2 regions of the Romboutsia sp. LXY-2 genome follow, and region 2 is predicted to be linked to the other one. Evidence: riboswitches for the same ligand, from Rfam matches in the RefSeq annotation. Region 2 holds a riboswitch; the other holds the start of a gene.
The links. Region 2 has a riboswitch for cyclic di-GMP ahead of ACI48P_RS00965 (NPCBM/NEW2 domain-containing protein). Riboswitches for the same ligand answer to the same signal wherever they lie in the genome.
Positions count from the first base shown of each region.

Region 1: it holds a riboswitch for cyclic di-GMP, as region 2 does, so the genes downstream of both, ACI48P_RS05600 (LuxR C-terminal-related transcriptional regulator) here and ACI48P_RS00965 (NPCBM/NEW2 domain-containing protein) in region 2, are expected to answer to the same signal.

Region 1 covers NZ_JBKFGI010000002.1:111,180-114,615, forward strand. Annotated here, with positions in the region: gene ACI48P_RS05590 (helix-turn-helix domain-containing protein) at 1-259, shown strand, start outside; gene ACI48P_RS05595 (hypothetical protein) at 424-774, shown strand; gene ACI48P_RS05600 (LuxR C-terminal-related transcriptional regulator) at 897-1,502, opposite strand; cyclic di-GMP riboswitch class II at 1,525-1,609, opposite strand; gene ACI48P_RS05605 (response regulator transcription factor) at 1,924-2,346, opposite strand; gene ACI48P_RS05610 (glycoside hydrolase family 113) at 2,435-3,124, opposite strand; gene ACI48P_RS05615 (hypothetical protein) at 3,158-3,436, opposite strand, start outside.
Region 2 covers NZ_JBKFGI010000001.1:207,990-211,425, forward strand. Annotated here, with positions in the region: gene ACI48P_RS00965 (NPCBM/NEW2 domain-containing protein) at 1-1,913, opposite strand, end outside; cyclic di-GMP riboswitch class I at 2,098-2,180, opposite strand; gene ACI48P_RS00970 (DUF5616 domain-containing protein) at 2,180-2,389, opposite strand; gene ACI48P_RS00975 (FUSC family protein) at 2,503-3,432, shown strand.

The DNA of each region.
Region 1 (3,436 bases), on a different contig from region 2:
TATATCACAATATGAAAACGATAAAAGAATTCCAGAAACTGAAGCGCTTATAAAGTTCGCATTTTACTTTGATGTTTCTCTAGACTATTTGCTAGGTTTAAATTCAGAGAGAAATATGGACAAGCCAGATAAAGAAGTCGACTTAGTATCGGAGTTTCTTTCAGTTGGAAATGATTTATTTGATAACGATAATTTGAGCCGAAAAGAAAAAGATGCAATTTTTGAGAAATTATCAAAAATGTATTTTAGCTCTTTATAATTTTGCTACATGAGGTGGCAAAATTTTTTTAACTACCCACGGAACATGTGTTTGATTTTTAAAATATATTTTTATTTTTTTTATAAAATTTATTTGATTTTATTTATATTTTAAGTTTTGTTTTGCAATTTTATTTATATATTATTTTTTAGTGGGGTATTATTATGATTAGATTTGATGAGAGATTTAGGCAATTGTTGCTTGAGAAAGATTATAGTTTTGATGATTTTTCTCGTGAATTTGAGATGGAGAGTGGATATTATTTAGATTGTAGTGATTTTACTCAGCCAGATATGGATTTACCTCCATTTAATGTAGTTATTGATTTGTGTGGATTTTTTGGGGTTAGTTGTAATTATTTATTAGGGATTAGTACAGTAAGAGAGCCTGGTAGTATTGGTAATACTTATGACCAGTTTATTACTTTGGCTGCTTTGATTATTGAGAGTGATGGGTATGATAATGATTTTAAGAGGGATTTTTTTATGGGTATTAAAAATAAGTTTGGATGTTAATTGTGTTTATGAGTTTTAATTAGAAACAATTCGTGTACTTTATATAGCTAAAAGCAGCTATTTCTTATCAGAAATAGCTGCTTTCTATCAAAATAGCTGTTTTTTATTATTATTTATTTTATTTATAAACTAGCAATTCCTCTATTATAAGCAAACAAAGCTGCTTGCATTCTATCTTTAAGATTTAATTTTGATAAAATACTACTTATATGTTTTTTTACAGTATGCTCAGTAATAAATAATTCTTTAGATATTTCTGAGTTACTTCTTCCTTTTGCTATATACATTAAAATCTCATGTTCTCTCTTTGTTAATCCCTCTACATGTTCAGACTGACCATGTGATAGATATTCTTCTATTAGATCAGCATCATAATATTTCTTACCTCTAAATAACTGCTTTATAGCATACCCCATATCTTCTCCATTAATATTGGCCAATATATATCCATCTATTCCTGATTTCATGCACTTTGAAAATAATTTTGGATTTTCATAAAAATCTAGTACCATGATCATAGACGTAGAATTTTCCTTTATCTTTTGAAGTTCTGGCAAAAACTTCTCATTATTTCTATTTAGATCAATTAGTATTAAGTCATACTCATTTTTATATATGTCTGAAAATATATGACTTTCTTTAATATCCTTTACACATGCTTCGTTATATATAATCTTTGATATTCCCCTTCTGATTATTAATGATTCTGATATTACAATAACTTTCATACTTAATCCCCCCAAAATACGCCCGTTATTTAGCCGGCTGTACTATTAGCTCTATATACCTCTAAGTACCCACATCTAAGATATACTTCTTAGTTTCTAAATACTGCTTAATTATATTTAGTATTTAATTTATTATTTTTTAGCTTGTTAAATCCTTGTTTCCTGTATTATTATTTATACTTATATTTTAGGATATTTCTATTTATAGGTAATCATTAATAGTGAGTATCTTTTTTTCTACTAAAGTATAATACGTTATACACATTATGACATGTTAATTTTTTAAAAGACTTTTCAGATATAATAATTTGTAGCATTATGTCCGTTTTAGCTTATTTTACACATTGATTTAAATACAATATAAATTTTCTTGTTCATTATAAAAATCACATACTCATGCACAAAAAAACTTAGTTAGCTTTTAAACTTTGTTTTTAGTTGGTTTATTAGTTATATACTGAATTAATTCTGAATCATAAAATTTTTTGCCACTCATTACTTTCTTTATAATATATATTAATTCATCTTCATATGAAACATTACTTATATATCCATTAACACCTATTTTAGTGAATTTTAAAAAAAGATTTCTATCTTTATTGACGTCTAGTACAATTATTTTCAGTTTCTGAAAAACACTTTTTATATTAGCTAATTTTTCTACTAGTTCAGTATTATTTTTATTAACATCTATAAATATAATGTCTAGCTTAGACAAATCTTGATTATCTAATTTGTCACAATTTTGAACTACTTTTATATCAGTTACTTTACATATTTTTGTAAATAAATGACCTATTGAGTCTCTCGTTAGAAATGATTCTGATACAACTAAAATATTCATCTTAATATACCTCCACTGTACTCATAAAGAAATAATCTAATAATTACTTCTTTATGAGCATTCTTCTATTGATTTACATAATATAGTTTTATTTATACCAATTTTTAATGATTTTTTTTGATCTTATACATGGATAATAAGCCTTTTCATATGATTTGTCCCCTATCGCAAATATCGAAAATCCTATTAACCAATCTTCATTTTTAAATACTTTATTGTAAGCTTTAAAGCAATTCACCTGTTGAGAGGATGAATATATACGTGATAAATATGAATTGTGTGGCTCTATAGATGCTCCTAGACGCTTCGGGAAACCTAATTCTCCAAAAAATATAGGTTTATTCCATTTTTCATAGAAATTATATACTTCTTGTTTGACATTTTGATTTCTATTGTATACATTTGTACTTGTTAAAGCATTGACAATATCGTCTACATCAGCATTCATTTGATCAGTTAACTCAAAATAAGCAGATACCGATATGAAATCAAGTTCTCCAAAAAGCTTATTATTAAGCTTATTTTCGTATCTTTTCTGTGTTTCTGCATCTCCTTCTAATGTATACCACCAGTTAGTCCTATATGTCACAAGCCCATCATATTCTTGCCTGACAAAAGCTATTACATCTAACCACTCCGTTTCATATGATTCAATACGAACTAAATTTGATGATATATTTAAAGCATCTATATCATAAATATCGCATATATTCTTTATCAAATAATCTATTACAATATTTTTCCAATTATAAAAAAATGTGCTTATATCAGATGGCATCCATTCTGTTTCAGATAATCTGCCATCATTAATTCAAGGATATGGCTCTAGTATTATACTAATATTTTTCCCTTCTAATTCTTTTAATAAATTTATTGCTTTTTCTACACTATTTTTATCGACATCCATTGTGTTGGAAGTTAATGTATCAATATTAATTACTATAGGAATATTTATTGTATTCAATCCCATTTTATTAATATTCTTTAAAACATTCTCTATTTCATAATCAGTTGACAAATTTGAGCTTATAATTTTTTGGTTAAATTTATGATTTAAAGCTTTTTCAGAGTAACTAACTAAATTATTATG
Region 2 (3,436 bases):
GATTTTTTATACTTAAACTTTATTCTCTTAACCTCTGTTGGATTAAATTTCGCTTCTACTAATCCATTTACTCTATTATGAGAACCTGTTGATATTAATTGATATGTATCGCCCTCAGAAGTTTTTGAACCATATATTTCAAATTCTTCAGCAAAACCTTTTGTATCAACTTGTCTAGCTCCGTAAACAATTCTATCTAGTACAATATTTTCTTTAAATTCTATTTCTACTTCATTATTAAAGTCTGCTCCATTAGCTTTATTTGTTTCCCAGTATGTATTTAAATCACCATCTATTGCATTTGCTATAACTTGAGATGAATAATATCCTGCATTGTTTTTTATAGATTTTATATTACTTTTATCTATTTGAAACCTTTCGTTATATGCGCTATTTTCATATAGTTCATATTGAGATGTAATTGCTTGGCTTGGCTTTATTTGTTCATTAGCTAACAAAATTTTAGCATTTTCTATTTTTTCTTTATATACATCATATAATGGATGTATTTTCACTTCATTTTCAAGTTCTTCTAATTTTTCTATAGTATTGAACTCTTCGCTCACTACACTTAAAGTATTATCAATGAACAGTCTATCCATTTTTTCTGAGACTAAATCTTCTTTATAAAAAGCAATTTCACTAATTGTAGCCCAGTTATCTTTTCCTTTATTAAATTTAAACTTCATTCTTTTAAATTCAGTTGGATTAAAGTTAGCTTCTATTAGCCCTTTTACTACGTTATGTTTTCCTGTTGCTACTAATTCATATGTATCTCCTGAAGTTGTTTTTGAGCCATATATCTCAAACTCCTCTGCAAATCCTTTGCTATCAGATTGCCTAGCTCCATAAACTACTCTATCTAATACAACTTTTTCTTTAAAAACTAATTCTAATTCATTTTTAAATGTATCAGAGTTTACTGTATTACTTTCCCATGCAGTGTTTATATCTCCATCAGTTGCATAACTTAGAGGTTTATTCATGTTATGTCCTGCATTATTCTTAATTGACTCTATGTTTGAATTGTCCATTTTAAATACTTCATTATATTTTTCATTATCATAAAAATCAAATGAAGTTATTTTGGCTTCAGTTGCTACTACTTTATCGCTTTCTACAAGTACCTTTGCATCTTCTAATTTTTCTTTGTATGCATCATATAAAAGGTGTGTTTTAAGTTCATTCTCTAAAGCATCTATTTTTTCTATTGAGTTAAACTCTTCACTTACTACACTTAAAGTATTATCAGTGAATAGTCTATTCATCTTATTTATTACTTCATCTTCTTTATAAAACCACATTTCAGAAATACTTGCCCAGTTAGCTGTTCCTTTATCAAATACGAACTTTATCTTTTTTACATTATTTTTTTCAAAATCTATTTCTAAAAAATCTTGTGTATTTTTATGTTCTCCATCAGCTATTTTTACAAATTCTGAATCACTTGAACTAGCTCCATATATAGAAAATTTCTCTGCAAATCCTCTATCTATGCCTCTTCTATTTCCATAAACTATTCTACCTATATCTATATTTTCTTTAAACTCAACTATAACCTCATTTGTAAATATATCACTATTTAACTTTCCTGTATGCCAATATGTATTTATATCTCCATCCACTGCATCTCCTATAGGTCCTCCTAAAGAGTTTCCACCGTTAGTAGTTATAGACTGTATATTACTGTTATCAATTTTGTATGAATCATCATATTGAGATAAATTTTTTGACTCTAATGCTAAAAATTTATTTATTCTTGTTTGTGTATTATGTATTTGACTGTCATTGCTATAACTTTCTACAGTTTTAATATTTGCACTTAATTCCTCTGCAAATACTTTTATTGCAGGTGTACCTGCATTTATTGCTGTTACTACAGATAGACCTATTGCTAGCTTTCTAAATTTCATAATCTTCTCCCTCTAACTTGTATTTTTATTTTCCCCCAGTTAAAGTTCTTTGTAACAAAATTCGCCTTGCTTCATGGCACCAACGACTTCATCCGTTGCTAAAAAAAGCTACTCCAATTTTAGAGTAGCTAAAGTTTGCACAACAAATATAAGTATAATCGTCGTAATACAAAGACATACAATCTCTGGCAACTGGCTGGCATAGTTAAAACCTTAGCCCCTTTAGCTTTGCGTCACTAGATTTCTCTAGTTTTGCCTATTTATTTTTATAGATTATACCATATTATTCCAAATATATACAATATTTTTACAAATTCAAAATTAATATCTATATCAAATTCATTAAAACACTCTAGTATCTTATATCTTAGATTGCCAGAATTAGATACCGGTGAGTCTAGATAAATTTTGACTTGTTTACAATTATGTTTTTCTAAAAATTTACCTATTAGCTTAATGCTATTTCTGATTGATATTTATCACCTTATTGTTGTATTTATATTTGAATTTATTGTTTTAATCTAGTATAATTATCAAAATAATATATACTATAGGATATTAATAATTTGGAGGATAAACCTTATTACTTATGAAGAATATAGGAATGAGAACAATAAAAACAGGACTAGGAATATATTTATCAATACTACTTTCACCATTGATAGTAAAGACCCCTCTTTATGCTGCCATAGCTTGTATGATGTCTATACAAACTTCAGTAAAAGGATCAGTAGTAAAAGGTCTTAGCAGAATAAAAGGGACTATATTAGGAGGTATTATAGGTTTCTTAGTTACATATTTCTTAATGCCTAACAGTGCTATAATCTGTGGTCTTGGAGCTATATTAACAATATATTTGTGTCTTTACCTAAAGATGAAAGATGAAGTATCTATCGCTACAGTTACTTTTTTATCTATAAATTTAGGGGCTATAGGTCCTAATTTGATAGATCATTCTATTCAAAGAGTAATTGATAACTCAGTGGGTGTATTTATAGGTATTTGTATTAACTACTTTTTAGCAAGACCTAATCATGCAAAAGATGTAATCAACACCTTAGAGAACATATCATTAAGTATTGATAAATTTCTTAATTCTAAGATTTTAAAAAAGAAAAAAGTAATATTTGATATTGAAAAATTGGAGTCACTTATTGGTGTGCTTGAAAAAACACATACTGAACTTGTGGTTTCTGTAGACTATGACAGAATCGATGAGAATATAAATTTCGAAGAAAAGGAAAAGTCTATTGAAAATTTAATAACCCTTTGTAGGGAGTTGTATTTTCATATTCAATCTATTATGCATTTAGAAAGAAAGCTATTTTTAAGTAATTTTAATTATAGAAATTTGAAAGAATTATATCCAGACGATAATATCAGCTGGGAAATAGACGATGTTAAGAGCCCAGTTTTTAATTATCATTTGAGTAAAATTTTAAGTAGATACTATATTCTTAATGAAAATTTAGTTAAGATTGGAATAGAATTAGACAACAATAAAACAGATGAAGAATAATATT